DNA from 4 places in the Planomicrobium sp. MB-3u-38 genome. Region 3 is predicted to be linked to each of the others. Evidence: riboswitches for the same ligand, from Rfam matches in the RefSeq annotation. Region 3 holds a riboswitch; each other region holds the start of a gene.
What was found. A riboswitch is a leader RNA that binds a small molecule or an ion and turns the genes downstream of it on or off. The one in region 3 is predicted to bind S-adenosylmethionine.
Positions count from the first base shown of each region.

Region 1 (4,438 bases), 150 kb from region 3:
CTGATAAAGTTCTACGATTTTCAAGTAATCTTCGTCGTCTGCATTCTCTGCACTTGCCGCAATCAAGTTGATGTAAGGGGTAGCCGTATCGCTTTCACGGGCAATCGGATCGTCAGTCGGATTCAGGCCTGCATCCACTGCAATCCCGTTGTTGACGATTGATGCCGCAACGTCTGCCATTGCCCGCGGTGTTTGTGCTGCCACCATCGGAACGATTTCAAGCTTTTTCGGATTTTCAATGATGTGGTCAGCTGTACCAGTCAAACCGGCATCGTCCGACAATTTGATCAAACCGGCTTCCTGAAGCAGCAAGAGTGCACGGCCCATATTGGTGGCTTCGTTCGGTACCGCAATTTGTGAACCTTCCGGAAGTTCATCGATTGAATCGTACTTTTCAGAGTAGAGGCCCATTGGAGCGATGACTGTAGAGCCGATTGGCACGATGTCGATGTTATGCTCTTCGACAAATTCGTCAAAATAAGAGATTGTCTGGAATGCATTCAAATCGAGCTCGCCTTCAGCCAAGGCGATGTTCGGTGCCACGTAATCAGAGAACGTGACGATTTCAAGGTCGATGCCTTCTTTTTCCGCTTTATCGGCGATGTAATCCCAGATTGTCGTATCCGAGCCGCTGATGCCGAGTGTTATTTTGCGGTTGCCGTCTCCAGCACCTTCTGTTTCGCTGCCGCATGCTGCAAGTGTCAAAGCCAATAGAGCCAATAAGAAAAGAGTTGTTATTTTTTTCATGGTTGATTCCTCCAGTGTTTTATTAGAATGAAAAACTTAACGACGACGGACGCGCCGCGATAACAGGTTGCCGCCGGACTGGACGCCTTGGACAAGTACGACCAGGATTGCTACGGTGACGACCATGACGAGTGTGTCGAAACGCTGATAACCATAAGTGATGGCCAAGTCGCCGAGGCCACCGCCTCCAATGGCACCGGCCATGGCGGATGCACCGATCAAGCCGACGATGGCGATTGTCAAAGCCAGCACAAGTGAGCTTAAGGCTTCCGGGATGAGGAAACGGAAAACGATCTGGAATGGGGATGCGCCCATTGCTTGTGCCGCTTCGATCACTCCTTTATCAACTTCAAGGAGCGAGTTTTCAATCAGCCGAGCAATGTAAGGTCCGGCGTAAAAAACGAGTGGGACGATCGCTGCCGCTGTGCCGATGGAAGTGCCGACGATGATGCGGGTCAACGGGATGATGGCGACCATCAGGATGATGAAAGGGACGGACCGGAAAATATTGATGATGACATTCAGCACTTTTGAAACCGGTTCGTTTTCCAGTAGATGGCCTTTCCGTGTAACGACAAGCAAGAGGCCGAGTATAAAACCGATGATCACGGAGAACAGAAATGCCACTCCTGTCATATAGATTGTTTCCCATAAGGCTTCCAGGATCTGTTCGTTGTCAACTAGCATAGTTCAGGACCTCCTCGACATGGACATTGCCTTCCCGGATATCTGCCAGCGCTTTATTGATCTCTTCGGCAGGACCGGTGAATTCAACGATAAGGTTGCCGTACGGCGCGCCCTGTAACTCGGTGATGTTGCCGAACAGGACGTTCAGATCCAATTGGTATTTACGCGAGATACGGGACATCAGCGGCTGGCCGACCGATGTGCCTGTAAATTGAATCCGGTAGATGGAATTTTTACGGCTTGGGTTTTGTATCTGCTTCAGCAGTGATTCCGGCAGTTCATCGTTCATAACTGAGCGGACAAACCTTTGCGTAGTCGGCTGCTGCGGATTCGTAAACACTTCGAACACCGTTCCTTGCTCAATGACTTTACCTGCTTCGAGAACGGCCACTTTGTCGCAGATTTCGCGGATGACCCCCATCTCGTGGGTGATCAGCAGAATGGTGATGTTGTATTCACGGTTGATGCGGCGCAGCAATTCCAGAATCGATTGGGTTGTCTGCGGGTCGAGCGCGGAAGTGGCTTCGTCACAAAGCAGGACCGATGGATTGGTGGCCAAAGCGCGTGCAATGCCGATGCGTTGTTTCTGGCCGCCCGACAGCTGGTCGGGATATTTCGTTGCCTGATCGGAAAGGCCGACAAAATCGAGCAGCTCTTTTACCTGCTCTTTAATCTTGTTTTTCGGCGTGTTTGCCAGAATAAGAGGCATCGCGACATTGTGGAAAACCGTTTTCGAATTCAGCAGATTGAAATGCTGGAAAATCATGCCGATGTCTTTCCGTGTTTTCCGGATTTCCTTTGCCGATAGCTTGGAAATGTCTTTGCCATCTATCCGGACATGCCCGCTGCTCGGACGCTCCAGCAGATTGACTGTGCGGATGAGGGAGCTTTTGCCGGCTCCACTAAAGCCGATCACTCCGAAGATCTCTCCAGTTTCGACAGTGAGATCGATGCCGTTCAATGCATGGATTTCCTGTTTCCCTGACTGATAGGTTTTTGTAACCCCCTCAAATTGAATCATTAGTACGCCTCCTTCAGCTGTAAATAATTTTGCAAATCGTGTGCGTACAGATCTGACTTTCCAAAAATGAACGAAAAAAAGCCCTCTTTTTTTCTTAATCCATAAGAAAAAAAGAGGGCTCCAGAATGAAACCATCTCGTTCTCATCTTCCAAATGCAAGGATCGCATTTGCAGGAATTAGCACAGTTTTCGCATGAAGCGAATCCGCTGCCGAAACGTCATAGGGCCTGTCCCTCGGTTTCTCTGGATAAGAAAGTGATGTACGTATTTGATTTGTAATGACTACTTTAGTGGCGTTCGAAACAAAAGTCAACAGTTTTAATTATATTTTTTTAAATCCTGCATTCATGATTGCCCGATAACTTCCCGGCATCCCCACAAGCTCAACCTACCTTCTCACAATAACAGCCTGGCTTCCCATCGCTTCATAGCTATCAAAAAAAATTTTTTCAGGATAGTTTACACGACCTTTAAGGGGGTCCATTACATAGACGTTGCCGTCTTCCCAGCCGTCCAGCACCACGCTGTGCAAATTACTGAAAGAAGGGTGGAAATCGCCAGTTTCTTCGATGTACCAGCCGCCGGAAGTGACCGGTGGCGACAAATCCAGTGTGACCCAGACAATGACCGGAATATTTCGATCGGTATAGGAAAGGATTTCCTCCTGGGTGCTGCCGCTGACATTTTCGGCGATCAGCCGGCTGCTTTTGGAATCGATGATTCCTTTGGCTGCTTCGACGATCGGTTCTGCAAATACATACCAGCCTCCGTTTGCCTTTCTGGGATTGCCGGCATATGCCTGATGAGGATCTGGTCCGAAACGTTTGCCGTTTTTGAAGGTGAAAGACGATTTTGGCAAGTAATCATCAGCCATGGTCGTTTTGGAAACTTTGAGGCGATAATGATTGAGAGCAGATGTCAATGTCGTAATTTCACAGCCATTCGGCAGTTCGGGGTCTTGCATCAGAATCGGTACATTTATATGAGTGGCTTCACGTTCAACATAGGTTTCAATCGTGGTCGGCAAGTCGTCCGGCTGATGAAGATACATTTTTTCTTCCGCCAATTTTACGGCGCCTGAATCTGTATCTGCGCGCACAATTCGAATCCGGTATTCATTTCCGTCGACCAATGCATCTGCTTCCATTTCACCGGCTTCATCGGATTTTATTACATCGACCAATGTGCTGGTGCTGGTATCAATGATGTATAGCAGATAGTTTTCAAGCGGCTGTCCGTTTCTGGAATTTGTCAGCAAAAAAGCCTCTGAAGATACATTCTGATCAGGTGATTCAATGGCAAAGCCATCGGCCATGATTTTTTTGAATGAAGTTCCAAGCGACGATGGACTGAATCCGACAATGAAAAAGGACAGCGCAAAAAAGGCTCCGAATCTTATAAGTTTATGGGATGTCTTCAAGGTAACAGCTCCATTATGGGGTAAGTTGAAATATTACATCTGAACTTTACTTCTGTTTTTATTCCAGATCAGCAGCAGTACCACGAGAGTCAAAGCGGCTAAGCTGCACTGATAACGGACGGGAATGGTGTGGATCACGCCATACATGATGGCCACTTCAATAAAAACTGCTGGAATCTTTCCGATTGTGCTGGCAGCCATAAACAGCGGAGCGGAAATCGGTGTTAACGAAGCGCCAGCGGTCACCAGCCCAGAAGGAACAAATGGAATGAGGCGAAGCAGAATAACCGTCCAAAATACCTGGTTGGATGAAGACTTTTGAATCCGTGTCCAGAACCGGTGCTTCAGCCATCCCGGATCCATTTTTCTGAATCCATAACGGTATAGATAAAATCCGGCAATCGCCCCAAAAATTTCTCCGGACAGCGAAAGCACTGTACCGAGCGCAATGCCGAAAGAACTGATATTAAGGCCCGTCACCAGGAAGCTTGGAAAAAATCCTATCGCGCCGATCCCCAAATTCAATAGTAGCAACAGAAGAAAATCAATGATGGGAATTTGAG
Region 1 is NZ_PJBO01000001.1:242,923-247,360, forward strand. Features, by position in the region: gene CXF70_RS01450 (MetQ/NlpA family ABC transporter substrate-binding protein) at 1-747, opposite strand, end outside; gene CXF70_RS01455 (methionine ABC transporter permease) at 784-1,434, opposite strand; gene CXF70_RS01460 (methionine ABC transporter ATP-binding protein) at 1,424-2,455, opposite strand; SAM riboswitch class I at 2,595-2,709, opposite strand; gene CXF70_RS01465 (C39 family peptidase) at 2,844-3,875, opposite strand; gene CXF70_RS01470 (TVP38/TMEM64 family protein) at 3,909-4,438, opposite strand, start outside.
Region 1: linked by a shared signal. The riboswitch ahead of CXF70_RS01460 (methionine ABC transporter ATP-binding protein) and the one ahead of mtnW (2,3-diketo-5-methylthiopentyl-1-phosphate enolase) in region 3 are both predicted to bind S-adenosylmethionine.

Region 2 (4,438 bases), on a different contig from region 3:
GGATTGCCTGTGGAATGCTGAGTCCGAAGACTGCTTCCTGTTCAGTCTGAACGTCGTTCAATTCGCCTTTGATCGCTGCGCGGACCATAGTACGTGTATAAGAAAGTTTCATGCGGTTGCCGACGCCGTATGCTCCGCCAGTCCAGCCCGTGTTTACAAGGAAAACTTCCACTTCATGTTCATCGATTTTATTGCCGAGCATTTCTGCGTAGACAGTTGCATGCAATGGCAGGAAAGGTGAACCGAAGCAAGTCGAGAACGTCGCTTCCGGAGAAGTGATGCCGCGTTCTGTGCCTGCCAGTTTTGATGTATATCCGCTAAGGAAATGATACATCGCCTGTTCTTTCGTCAGTTTGCTGATAGGAGGCAATACGCCGAATGCATCAGCAGTCAGGAAGACGATCGTTTTCGGATGTCCAGCCATTGAAGGGTGGATGCTGTTATCGATCGCATCAATCGGATAAGCTGCACGCGTGTTTTCAGTCAATGAACCATCATCGTAATCGGGAATGCGTGTTTCCGGATCAACGACAACATTTTCAAGGACAGATCCGAAACGGATTGCATCGAAAATCTGTGGTTCATTTTCACGTGAAAGGTTGATCGTTTTAGCGTAGCAGCCGCCTTCGATATTGAAAACGCCGTTATCAGACCAGCCGTGCTCGTCATCACCGATCAATTTGCGGTCCTGGTCAGCCGAAAGCGTCGTTTTCCCTGTTCCGGACAAGCCGAAGAACAAAGCAACGTCGCCTTCCTGTCCAACGTTAGCGGAGCAGTGCATCGGCAAAATGCCTTTTTCAGGAAGAATATAGTTCATGATTGAGAAAATGGATTTTTTCATTTCGCCGGCATATTCAGTTCCGCCGATCAAAATTACTTTCTTTTCCATGGAAACGATGATGAATGTTTCGGAATCAGTGCCATCGACAGCCGGATCAGCTTTGAAAGTCGGTGCATAAACGACAGTGAACTCTGCGTCATGGATTTTCATTTCATCTTCTGTCGGACGGATGAATAATTGGTGGGCAAATAGATTATGCCACGCATATTCGTTGATCGTCTGGATATGAAGGCGTGATTCCGGGTCTGCCCCTGCGAATCCTTTAAAGACGAAAAGTTCTTCTCTTTCTTTCAGGTGCTTCAGCACTTTTGCATATAGGTTCTCAAAAACCTCAGAAGAAATCGGACGGTTTACTGTACCCCAGTCAATTTTATCTTTCGAAATATCTTCTTCTACCATATACTTATCTTTAGGCGAGCGGCCAGTGTATTTACCCGTTTCGGCTTTGACTGCGCCTTCGCGCGTCAAAATTGCTTCTCCACGTGAAGTGGCTGCCTCCACCAATTGTGGAACCGACCATTGGACATTGACGTTGGGGCCGTTTAAAAGATCTTTCAAATCGCTTGCTAAGTTAACTGAGTTCATATATGTACCTTCCTTTTCGGTTATTCCCAAGGCATTGGGGAAGAGTTATATTCGAACAATAGTATAACACATTAACTCGATTAGTCTATACTAATAACCCGTAGGAATTGAAAATTAATCATTTGTGCATAATTAATACCCGAAATGGGATGTTTTCATGCATCTAATGCGAATAAAATATAAAAAACGTTGACATCATTTAACCAATTCCGTATGATGAAAAATTGAACGGATACTCTTATTCCGAGCTGGTGGAGGGGGCAGGCCCTATGAAACCCGGCAACCTGCTGCATAGATGCAGCGCTGGTGCCCAACCTGAAGCAAGGCTCACAGGCCTTGGATGATAAGAGTGAAAGGTGCTTATGATGATTTCTCCTTTCCTCATTGAATGATGAGTGAAGGGATTTTTTTATGAATCGCCCTTAATCCTCGTGTACAAAGGCCACAACGGCTTGAAGTTCAATCCAGAATGTTTGGAACGGACTTGACATGGGAAAACGAGTACCGTATCAATTTCGAGAGCAATCTCGCAGGATATAAGGAGGAACATTTTTTGACAAACCGTCGATTATTCACATCAGAATCAGTAACAGAAGGACATCCGGATAAGATCTGTGACCAAATCTCAGATGCCATCCTGGACGCGATCCTCGCAGAAGACCCTAATGCACGAGTAGCGTGCGAAACTACCGTTACTACAGGACTTGTTCTTGTAGCAGGGGAAATTACAACAAACACATACGTGGACATCCCGAAAGTGGTGCGCCAGACTGTTAAAGATATTGGTTATACACGCGCGAAATACGGCTTTGACTCTGAAACAAGTGCGGTATTGACTGCAATTGATGAGCAATCGCCGGATATCGCTGCAGGAGTGAACGTGGCTCTTGAATCCCGTGAAGGCCAAATGACGGATAAAGAATTGGATGATATCGGAGCAGGAGACCAAGGTTTGATGTTCGGTTACGCGAACAATGAAACCGAGGAATTGATGCCATTGCCGATTTCATTGGCACATAAATTGGCTCGCCGTTTAGCAGAAGTCCGCAAGGAAGAAATTCTTCCATATCTGCGTCCTGACGGCAAGACACAAGTTACGGTTGAATATGATGAAAACGATAAGCCGCTTCGCGTGGATACTATTGTTATCTCAACACAGCATCATCCTGAAGTAACGCTTGAGCAAATCCAGCGCAATATTAAAGAATATGTCATTGATGAAGTCGTTCCGGCTAATTTGCTGGATGATGAAACAAAATATTTCATCAACCCGACTGGCCGTTTTGTAATCGGTGGACCTCAAGGAGACGCGGGTCTTACTGGCCGTAAAATCATCGTTGATACTTACGGTGGTTATGCACGCCACGGCGGCGGTGCATTCTCCGGTAAGGACGCGACGAAAGTTGACCGTTCCGGTGCATATGCAGCGCGCTATGTAGCGAAAAACATTGTCGCTTCAGGATTGGCTGATAAATGTGAAGTGCAGCTTGCTTATGCAATCGGTGTTGCACATCCGGTTTCGATTTCAGTTGATACATTCGGCACAGGCAAAATCAGTGAAGACCAATTCATCGATCTTGTCCGCAATAATTTCGACTTGCGTCCGGCTGGCTTGATCAAGATGCTTGATCTTCGCCGTCCGATCTACAAGCAGACTGCAGCTTACGGCCATTTCGGCCGCACAGATGTGGATCTTCCTTGGGAGCGCACTGACAAAGCAGATGCCTTGAAAGAACAATCAGGAATTTAATGAAATCAAAAACCCGCACAAGCCTCATGGCTCGTGCGGGTTTTATTATTTCTGAAGCGATTTATAATAAACGGCTTTCTCGGCGTATTCACGAACAATGCGTTCCATGTCGGCGATGTCTTCTTCGTTGAGATCCCGGATGACTTTAGCGGGGCGCCCAAATGCCAGTTTGCCTGGCGGAATGACTTTTCCTTGCGGTACGAGGCTTCCGGCTCCGATAAATGCACCTTCGCCAATTTCAGCGCCGTCGAGGATAACAGATCCCATGCCGATCAATGCATTTTTGCGGACGGTGCAGCTATGGAGCGTCACCTGATGTCCCACTGTGACATTGTCTTCGAGAATCAATGGGTTATTGGGGCTCTGGTGCAGCATGCAGAGATCTTGGATATTCGTTTTATTGCCGATAACGGTTGGAGCTACATCTCCGCGGACGACAGTATTGAACCAGACGGATGATTCCGCGCCGATTTTTACATCGCCGGTGATGGTAGCGTAATCAGCAATAAAAGCTGATGGGTCTATTTGCGGGTGTTTGTCTTTGTATGGGTAAATCATGGTAAAACTCCTTTAATCAAGATAAGATATCTTTAATGGTAGCAAAACCTTTTCAAAGGTCAACTTTAAGATCTGATATTACTAGAAGATAGATTAAAGGGGGCGTTGGCAAATGTGGAAATGGCAGGCTGAAGGCCAGTCGAAGGCAGTGATTGTAATCATTCACAGTGCATATGAACATCATCTGCGCTACGCCTGGCAGATCAAGGAATGGAGAAGTTCAGGGTTTGAAGTGGTGATGGGTGATTTGCCCGGCCACGGAAAAAACGGGACGATTCAAAAAGCACACACTGAATCATTCGAAGCCTATGAAAAGGCGGTCAGTGAAATGCTGGATGTTGCAATTGAGCTTGAGATGCCGGTGTTCATTGTGGCACATGGTTTGGGAGCTGCGTTGGCCATCAATTATTTAAGCAAACATTCCCATGAAGTTGCCGGTGCTGTATTTACATCGCCATGGCTCCATTTGCTGAGAACACCATCCAAATTATCCAGCGCTTTATCCGGGGTACCGAAACTTACTTCACAGATTAAAATAAAACACGAAATTACAATTGAAGATCTTACCCGGAATCCTGAAGTGATCGAACTTGAAAAGGACGATGAATTATATAAACCGCTGATATCGATCGGCTGGTACCGCGAGTTGCAGGCGTATATGAAACAAGCTGTTAACGGGAAACAGACTTACCCTGATATCCCGA
Region 2 is NZ_PJBO01000075.1:15,922-20,359, forward strand. Features, by position in the region: gene pckA (phosphoenolpyruvate carboxykinase (ATP)) at 1-1,426, opposite strand, end outside; SAM riboswitch class I at 1,662-1,776, shown strand; gene metK (methionine adenosyltransferase) at 1,980-3,176, shown strand; gene CXF70_RS15915 (gamma carbonic anhydrase) at 3,222-3,734, opposite strand; gene CXF70_RS15920 (alpha/beta fold hydrolase) at 3,847-4,438, shown strand, end outside.
Region 2: linked by a shared signal. The riboswitch ahead of metK (methionine adenosyltransferase) and the one ahead of mtnW (2,3-diketo-5-methylthiopentyl-1-phosphate enolase) in region 3 are both predicted to bind S-adenosylmethionine.

Region 3 (4,438 bases):
CTTTTGGGCAGCCAGCGCCAAACCGTAAGCCGCTGTTATGCCGATCGCCGGTGCGCCGCGGACCTTCATTGTAATAATCGCATCGTAGACATCTTCGATTGTGTTCAGCGCGATATATTCCGTTTCATGCGGAAGTTTCTGTTGATCGAGAATAATCAATTGGTTGTTGATCCATTGGATTGATAATGGGATTGCCATGCTTTACAGCTCCTTCAAAAGCGCTGTCACATCCTGAATCGATGTGAGTTCGCTGCGTTTTAAGATTAAATTTTCCCCGATGCGGAGAGCCTGTTTTTTGGATTCGATACGCTGTTCTGCATCCTCAATACCGTCCAGGTCTTTGACATGCGCCAAGCCAATGGTGCGGCGGATCAATTCACAGCCGGCAAAACCGAGCGTGTCTTTGAAAATCTTGTCGAGAACGGATTCGCGGTAACCCGGAACGCTTTTGAAATCTTCAATGCCTTCATTTTCCCAAAGCTCCGTGAAGCGTGTTTCAAATACCTGCCACGCGTTTTCGATATGGCCGACGATTGAGCCGCGGCCATCGCCGTTCCGCGTGATGCCCTGTACAATCAGATTGGCAATAAACAAGCCGACGTCAAAGCCGATCGGTCCATAAAAAGCGAATTCCGGGTCGATGACCTTGGTTTCATCGTCATCAGCGAAAATGCTGCCGGTGTGGAGGTCGCCGTGAAGCAATGCCTCCGCTTCCGTCAAAAAGCTGCGCTTCAATTTCGCCGCTTCGAGTTTCAAACGGTCATTGTGCCAGATGCCTTCGACCGTCTGCCGAAGTTCCGGTTCGAAATCATTTGTCTCGTAATCGAAAAATGGATCCGTGAAAATCAAGTCTTCCGTGATTTTGCAAAGTTCCGGGTTGGAAAATTCAGCGGCCAGCCGCTTCTTCTCAAACGGATGCAACGCGAAGTCCGATGTATGGAATAAAGTCTGTGCCAGATATTCCCCGATATCGCTTGAAAGCTTAGGATACTCTTTTCCTTGGATCAAGCCTTCACGGGCGATCGTCAAATGGGACAGGTCTTCCATGATCGTATACGCCAATTCTTCATCGGTGCCATACACTTCCGGCACCAGGCCAACCGCATATTCACCGTGCTTACGCAACGCCGCAGCTTCGATCGCCGCACGCTTCAAGGTCAGCGGCCAGCTCTCGCCCACCACTTTGGCATAAGGCAACGCCTGCTTGATGATGACGCCTTTGCCGCTTGCCCGGTCACTTACCCGGTATACGTAATTCAAATTGCCATCGCCGATCTCCCGGCATTCCAGACCTGCTCCTGCCGGAAAAAGTCCCGCCGCCAAACCGATGGCCTCTGCTTCTGTCAATGCGTGGTATGTGGATACTGCTGTAGTTGTCATGTTTTTTCCTCCTGAATTACAATATAAAAACGCCTCTTTCCGTTAAGAAAGAGGCGCAGAATTAAGAGGTTCCATGCCTCTTATCTTCCAGAAAGTAAATTTCTGGTGGAATTAGCACCGTGCCTTGCGGGATGTTCATCCCGGCGCATAAAGCGCCCCTTCTCACGAAGGTATTACGGTCGGTTGCTGGGCGTCATAGGGCCAATTTCCCTCTGCCTGCTCTTGATAAGAGTACTAAGTTTTATATGCGGTTTTTGTTATGAGATGAATCCTACCACGGTTCAGAATAGACTGTCAACAAGAAGTTTTGAATTATTTTTCAATTTGCAAAATGGCTGCTCGCCACGTTTTGTATGCTCTTATGAAAGAACTGCTGTTTAGACAGGCTGCTTTTGCACCTCCCCCTTTACTTCAAATAAAAACTAAGTCCCTTTTAGCGGAAGTTTTCCGCTCGGCGGAAACTTCCTGGGTTTGTGGGTTTGAAATGAGCCTTCGCTGGCGGCGAAGGCTTTTCGATTCTTTTATGGTGGTTTTGGGTTGTTTTTGGTGTGTCTTGTTGAAGTGACAGCAGATTTCGGTCGTGATTTCACCTGTTTTTTGGTGAAAATGGCCGCCGGTTGAGGGACTCGGGGTTTTCTGAGGACAAATTCAGGTGAAATTCTCGATTTTGGATAGAATTTGCCTCGCCGGGCTACTGATTTTTCATTTCCAAGCAAGCTTAATTTCCAAATTAAGGATTTACTTTCCAGAATAGCTAAAATACTTTCCAATTCACTTTAAATACTTTCCAATTTGACCAAAATACTTTCCAAAACAGCCACTTTACTTTCCAAATTCATTTCTCAATCTTTATTTCCAAATTAAGGATTTACTGTCCGGATACACTGAAATACTGTCCGCATTCTCAAAATACTGTCCGCAAAACGAAAATACTGTCCGGATCAGCCTGTTTACTGTCCGGAGCCCTTTCGCCGCCCAAACCAAATCTAAAACCCCTGATTGCCTACAGTTTGCTGTGCAAACTGCTGGGTCCGTGAGCGGTAAGCCGCTCACTCCCCACTATGCAGTTTTACCATTGGCATCTCTCTCAAAAAACTTTCTCACAATTCCCTGTTGACAGAATTCTTCGCACGTGGAATAATCAGAATTACTTTATTGCAACAACCAACCGAATATCAATTCTTATTTAGAGCAGGTGGAGGGACAAGCCCTACGAAGCCCGGCAACCGGTCCAGCGATGGACACGGTGCTAATTCTTGCAGCCAGAACGTGTGGCTGAGAAATAAGAAGTCGTTAACGCCCTTAACCTCTTCTTATTTGAAGAGGTTTTTTATTTTTCATGAAAAGAACTTAAGGAGTGTCACATATGAGCAGACTGACAGCGAGCTATCAGGTATACGGCAAAGCGGGGTCTTTTGAGAAGAAGGCGGAAGGCATCGCGCTTGGGCTCACGATCGGGTCGTGGACCGACTTGCCGCTTCTCGAGCAGGAGCAATTGAAAAAACATAAAGGCCATGTGGTGTCGGTGGAGGAATTTCCACAAAGCCCTCACCCCCTCACGCCCGATGCAATTAAAGCACATATCAAAGTTTCCTATCCAAGCGCGAATTTCTCAGCGGACCTGCCGGCAATTCTGACCACCGTTTTCGGCAAACTGTCGCTCGACGGTGAAGTGAGATTATTGGATCTCGATTTTGAAGAAGGTCTGCTCCAAGAATTTCCGGGACCGCGTTTCGGCATCGACGGCATCCGTGGATTGCTCGATGTCCATGGCCGCCCGCTCGTTATGAGCATCTTCAAAGGCGTGATTGGCCGGGACATCGATTATCTAACGGCACAGCTCAGACAGCAGGCGCTTGGGGGCGTTGATCTAGTCAAAGACGACGAAATCCTGTTCGACAATCCGCTGACGCCTTTTGAACAGCGCATCACAGCTGCAAAACAAGTTCTGCACGAAGTCTATGCCGAAACCGGCCACCGCACGCTTTACGCGGTGAACCTGTCGGGCCGCACATCACAATTACGCGACAAGGCACGAAAAGCCCGTGAACTCGGTGCTGACGCATTGCTGTTCAATGTTCATGCCTACGGACTCGATGTGCTGCAGGAACTCGCAGAAGACGATGACATCGCTCTGCCGCTCATGGCACATCCGGCGTTCAGCGGTGCGTTCACTTCTTCTCCGTTCTACGGCGTCGCGGCACCGCTCGCGCTCGGCAAATTGACGCGCTACGCCGGCGCTGACTTCTCGCTGTTTCCCTCCCCTTACGGCAGTGTTGCCATGGAGAAGGAAGCGGCACTAGAACTCGGCGAACAGTTAACGAATGAAAGCCTGTTGAAACCAACGTTTCCGGTGCCATCCGCCGGCATCCATCCGGGACTTGTGCCGTTACTCATCAACGATTTCGGCATCGACAGCATCATTAACGCAGGCGGCGGCGTCCACGGACATCCCGACGGCGCGGCGGGCGGCGGCAAAGCATTCCGCCAGGCGGTCGATGCCGTCCTGCAACAGCAAAGCCTGGAAGACGCCAGTGAACAGCAGCCAGAATTAAAAACAGCTTTGGAATTATGGGGGTAATCATGAAACAGCCAATCATCTTTTGTGATTTTGATGGCACAATCACAACCAACGATAATTTAATCGCCATCATGAAGCATTTCAATCCGCCGGGCTGGGAACCGATCAAAGACGAGATTCTCGCTCAGACCATCTCCATACGTGAAGGTGTCAAAAAGATGTTTTCTTTATTGCCATCATCCAAAAAGGATGAAGTCATCGAATACGTGCTCGAGCAGGGGGAGATCCGGGAAGGCTTTGCGGATTTCGTCAACTATACGAGACAGCACAACATCCCGCTTTATATCGTCAGCGGCGGCATCGACTTTTTCGTCTACCCGCTGCTTGAACCGTTCGGACCGTTCGCAGGCATTTATTGCAATGAAGCGGATTTCTCGGGCGATACCATCCGGATCGATTTCCCGCACGGTTGCGACGACAAGTGCGCGAGCCAAGGCTGCGGCTGCTGCAAGCCGTCGATTATCCGGAAGCTTCTCG
Region 3 is NZ_PJBO01000001.1:93,098-97,535, reverse strand. Features, by position in the region: gene mtnA (S-methyl-5-thioribose-1-phosphate isomerase) at 1-198, opposite strand, end outside; gene mtnK (S-methyl-5-thioribose kinase) at 202-1,380, opposite strand; SAM riboswitch class I at 1,458-1,612, opposite strand; SAM riboswitch class I at 2,560-2,669, shown strand; gene mtnW (2,3-diketo-5-methylthiopentyl-1-phosphate enolase) at 2,747-3,961, shown strand; gene CXF70_RS00545 (2-hydroxy-3-keto-5-methylthiopentenyl-1-phosphate phosphatase) at 3,964-4,438, shown strand, end outside.

Region 4 (4,438 bases), on a different contig from region 3:
TCGAAATAATCATAGCTACTGGTTTGAACTTCCTAACTTTATGTATACTTTTTACCAAATCCTACATTAACAAGAAAAAGCATCCCGGAGGATGCTTTTAACCTGTTTGGATATGGAGCATGTAATTTACTGTCGTTTCTCTTAATCAACCGGGACTACAGATCCGCCCCACTCTTCTAGAATGAAATCCTGGATTTCTTCTGATTTAAGTGCCTCTACCAATGCTTGTACTGCTTCATTGTCTTCATCACCTGAACGGACCGCAATGATATTTACGTACGGTGAATCTGAATCTTCAAGTGCAATAGAATCTTCCTGCGGGTTGATGCCTGCGTCGATCGCATAGTTGGAGTTGATCAACACTGCATCACCTTCGCCCTGTTCATACATTTGCACCAATAATGCTGCTTCGTAATCTGTTTCAAATTGCAGATCTTTAGGGTTTTCAACAATATCGCTTACTTCAGCTTTTGTTTTATCGATGTCATCAGCCAACGTGATCAAGCCTTGTGCTTCCAACATGGAAAGGATACGCCCGTGGTCAGCCACTGAACTGCTCATTAAAATTGTCGCGCCTTCCGGAAGCTCTTCAAGTGAATCATATTCCTGGGAGTAGACGCCGATTGGTTCAATATGGATACCGCCGGCATTTGCAAAATCATAGCCGTGCTCTTCCATTTGAGATTCAAAGTAAGGGATATGCTGGAAATAGTTTGCATCGATTTCGCCTGAATCCAGATCTTCATTCGGGAAGATATAATCCTGGTACGTTTCGATCTCCAATTCGATTCCCTGTTCTTCAAGAATCGGCTGGACCTGTTCCAAAATTTCCGCGTGCGGCACATTTGATGCACCCACTTTGATCGTGCTTGTTTCGCCTTCTCCAGATCCGCCGTTGCTTGAGTCAGTGCCAGCTTCATTGCTGTCGCTGCCGCATCCTGCTAAAGCTAATGTTGCCAATAAAGTTCCTGTAAGTAGTTTTTTCATAGTGTGTAGTCTCCCTTTTCTCTGTAGTTGTATTTCTTATGTCAACGAAATTTCCGTTATCAACGTTTGTCTGCTTTTTTGGTTAATGCGTCACCTATAAACTGGATGATAAATACGATGATCAGAATTAGAATGGTTGCCATCAATACGACATCAGGACGGCTGCGCTGAAAACCATCCAGGAATGCAAGCGTTCCGAGTCCGCCGGCACCGATGACGCCAGCCATAGCTGTATAACCGACCAAAGCAATCGAAGTGACTGTAATCCCTGAGATCAAAGCAGGTTTTGATTCCGGCAACAGGACTTTACGGATAATGGTGCCTGTTGTTGCTCCCATTGAACGAGCTGCTTCAATGACGCCTTTATCGATTTCCTGGAAAGCGATGAGTACCAGACGCGCATAAAACGGCGCCGCACCTATAATCAGTGCCGGAAGTGCAGCGTTCGGTCCACGAATCGTGCCGATCAGGAAGCTTGTAAAAGGAATCAGCAAAATGATCAGGATGATGAATGGTATGGAGCGGAAAACGTTCACGAATACCCCAGTGAGCCAGTTAACGATTTTATTCGCCCATAATTGCTTTGGCGCTGTCAGAAATAAAATGATGCCAAGTACAAGTCCGATGATGAACGTAAATAATGTCGACATTGCTGTCATATAGATTGTTTCAAGTGTCGCTTCCCACATCTTGTCCCAGTCGACATTCGGAAATAATGACTCAATCATTTGCCATCACCTCCGCCTGTACATTTTCCTGATTGAGAAAGTCGAGGGCCTGACGGATATCAGCGTCCGTGCCTTTAAACTGTAAAATCAATGTTCCATATGCTCCCCGCTGTGTATGTGATACTTTCCCTTGGACAATATTGACTTCCACAGGGAACTTCCGGATCAGCTGTGTCAAGATCGGCTGCTCTGCCTGTTCGCCAACAAACACCAACTTCACCAATTCGCCTGTCGGATACAATTCACGCAAATGCTTGATGGTTTCGCTCGAATCCTCCGACTCTGTGACTTGAGCCACGAAGCGTTTGGTGATTTCCTGCTTCGGCGTCTGGAAAATCTCAAGTACGTCACCGAGTTCCACTACTTTGCCGCCTTCCATCACTGCCACACGATGGCAGATTTTCCGGATTACATGCATTTCGTGAGTAATCAGCACAATAGTTAAGCCGAGCCGTTTATTGATATCAACCAATAAGTCCAAAATAGCGTCGGTTGTTTCCGGATCCAGAGCTGAAGTGGCTTCATCGCACAGCAGCACTTCAGGATCGTTTGCCAATGCGCGGGCAATACCGACGCGCTGCTTCTGTCCACCGGACAATTGTGAAGGATAAGCATTTTCACGGCCTGCCAAGCCTACCAATTCAACGAGTTCCTTTACCTTTTCCACTCTCTTAGCTTTTGGAACCCCGGCGATCTCCAGCGGAAATTCAATATTTTCCTGCACTGTACGGGACCATAGTAGATTGAAATGCTGAAATATCATACTAACTTTTTGGCGTGCCTTACGCAATTCGGCGCCTTTAATATCGGTTATTTTCTGACCGTTGATGTCGACAGTACCTGAAGTCGGTTTTTCCAGACCGTTCAGTATGCGGATCAACGTACTCTTGCCTGCACCGCTGTAGCCGATGATCCCGAAAATTTCCCCATCGGCAATGGTCAGATTAACGTCATCTACAGCTGTCAATGCAGTCTTGCCGACATCAAATGTCTTCGTCAATTGCTTTAACTCAATCATTGCTACACTCTCCCACTTCAAAATAAAAAACCCTTCCGCTCAGAAATGAGCAGAAGGGCACACGCAAAAATATATACGTCAACCGTTCTCTCATCTTCCAAAGCTTTCGCTTTGTGTGACTTGGCACCATTTCATTTTCATGACGGTTGCCGGGCTTCACAGGGCACTTCCCTCCACCACTCTTTATAAGAGTTACGTTATTAAGTTTGTTGTTCAGGATATTAATTTATCACGGCTTGTTTTATACGTCAACAATTTTTAACTTTTCATAAATATAAGGTACGGAATGGAAGGCATACACCTTTTCTTTCAGCTTGCCGTTTTCTGTGATCAACAGGCATGGCACGCTTTCGACTTCATATAAAGAAGCAATTTCCTGCACATAATTCAAGTTAGCCTTGCCGATAGACAAATCCGGCATCGCAGCGACAACTACTTCGAGCATTTTCGAAGCCAGCTGGCAAGTCCCGCACATAGGCGTATAAAGGTAATAAGCCGCCAGCTTATTGGTGTTTTTGGCTTTGCTCCATTCTTTATGGTTCCATTCTTTCATATATCTTCATCCTTCGGCTAATAGGTTATTGACCCGGATATTTGCTGCAATCAGAACATCCGTCAGTATACGGAGAGGCGTGGTGGCCACTTCCTTATAGCTCCGGTCGATATAAAAATGCCGGGCTTCCGGAAACTCACGTTTCACCAATTTCCTCAGCTTTTCACCTGATTTATCTGCATCGACCAATACGATGATATCCTGTCCTTCAAAAGGCAGCAACAGTTCTTCAAGCCTTGTAGCACTTACTGTGCCATTTGTGCAAAGAATGGTCACGTTCTCCGCAATGAGCGGCGCAATCCTGTTCTTATCCGATATCCCTTCAACTACGATCACTTTGTCCATTATCCAACACCCCGCTGATTAATTGGAATAGAGAGCATGTTGATATCTATTTATATTATATACCCGTTTCACGCGAATCAATTGATTTGCCTGGCGTTGCTATTACAGAGACGGAGAAGGATTGATGAATAATAAAAACTTATAAAAAAAAGCGCCGAAAAACAGGCGCTTACTGGAACTTACTCGTTTGTCATTTCTTTGTATTGGTCAGCATCCATCAATTCGTTCACTTCATCTTCAGAAGGAGCTTCGATGACTACCATCCATGCTTGCTCGTATGGAGATTCGTTAACGAATTCCGGGCTGTCTTCAAGTTCAGAGTTGACTTCAACCACTTTACCGCTGACTGGAGCGTAAAGTTCCGATACCGTTTTAACAGACTCAACGCTGCCGAATGGTTCGTTTTTCTTCAGTTCGTCGCCGACTTGCGGCAATTCGACGAATACGATGTCACCAAGTTCAGCCTGTGCGAAATGAGTGATGCCAATGCGTGCTTTACCATCTTCAAGTTTTACCCATTCATGTTCTTTTGAATAACGAAGTTCTTGTGGTGTGCTCATCCAAACGCCTCCAAAATATGTAGTAGCTTCAATTTCAGTTTGACATATTACCTGACCAATTACAAGATTGCACATTGCTTAAGACCAGGTATTTTTATAAGTCTCTTCCTTGAACCCAAGCGTCGCCATTTGACCGTCCCATGCAATCGGGCGCTTGACCAGCATGCCGTTTGAAGCAAGCAGCGTCAGCTTTTCATCTTCGGACATTTCAGGGAGCCTATCCTTCAATTGAAGTTCACGGTACTGC
Region 4 is NZ_PJBO01000071.1:124,679-129,116, reverse strand. Features, by position in the region: gene CXF70_RS14875 (MetQ/NlpA family ABC transporter substrate-binding protein) at 142-987, opposite strand; gene CXF70_RS14870 (methionine ABC transporter permease) at 1,047-1,715, opposite strand; gene CXF70_RS14865 (methionine ABC transporter ATP-binding protein) at 1,708-2,733, opposite strand; SAM riboswitch class I at 2,821-2,925, opposite strand; gene CXF70_RS14860 (thioredoxin family protein) at 2,975-3,286, opposite strand; gene CXF70_RS14855 (toprim domain-containing protein) at 3,293-3,631, opposite strand; gene gcvH (glycine cleavage system protein GcvH) at 3,811-4,191, opposite strand; gene CXF70_RS14845 (arsenate reductase family protein) at 4,270-4,438, opposite strand, start outside.
Region 4: linked by a shared signal. The riboswitch ahead of CXF70_RS14865 (methionine ABC transporter ATP-binding protein) and the one ahead of mtnW (2,3-diketo-5-methylthiopentyl-1-phosphate enolase) in region 3 are both predicted to bind S-adenosylmethionine.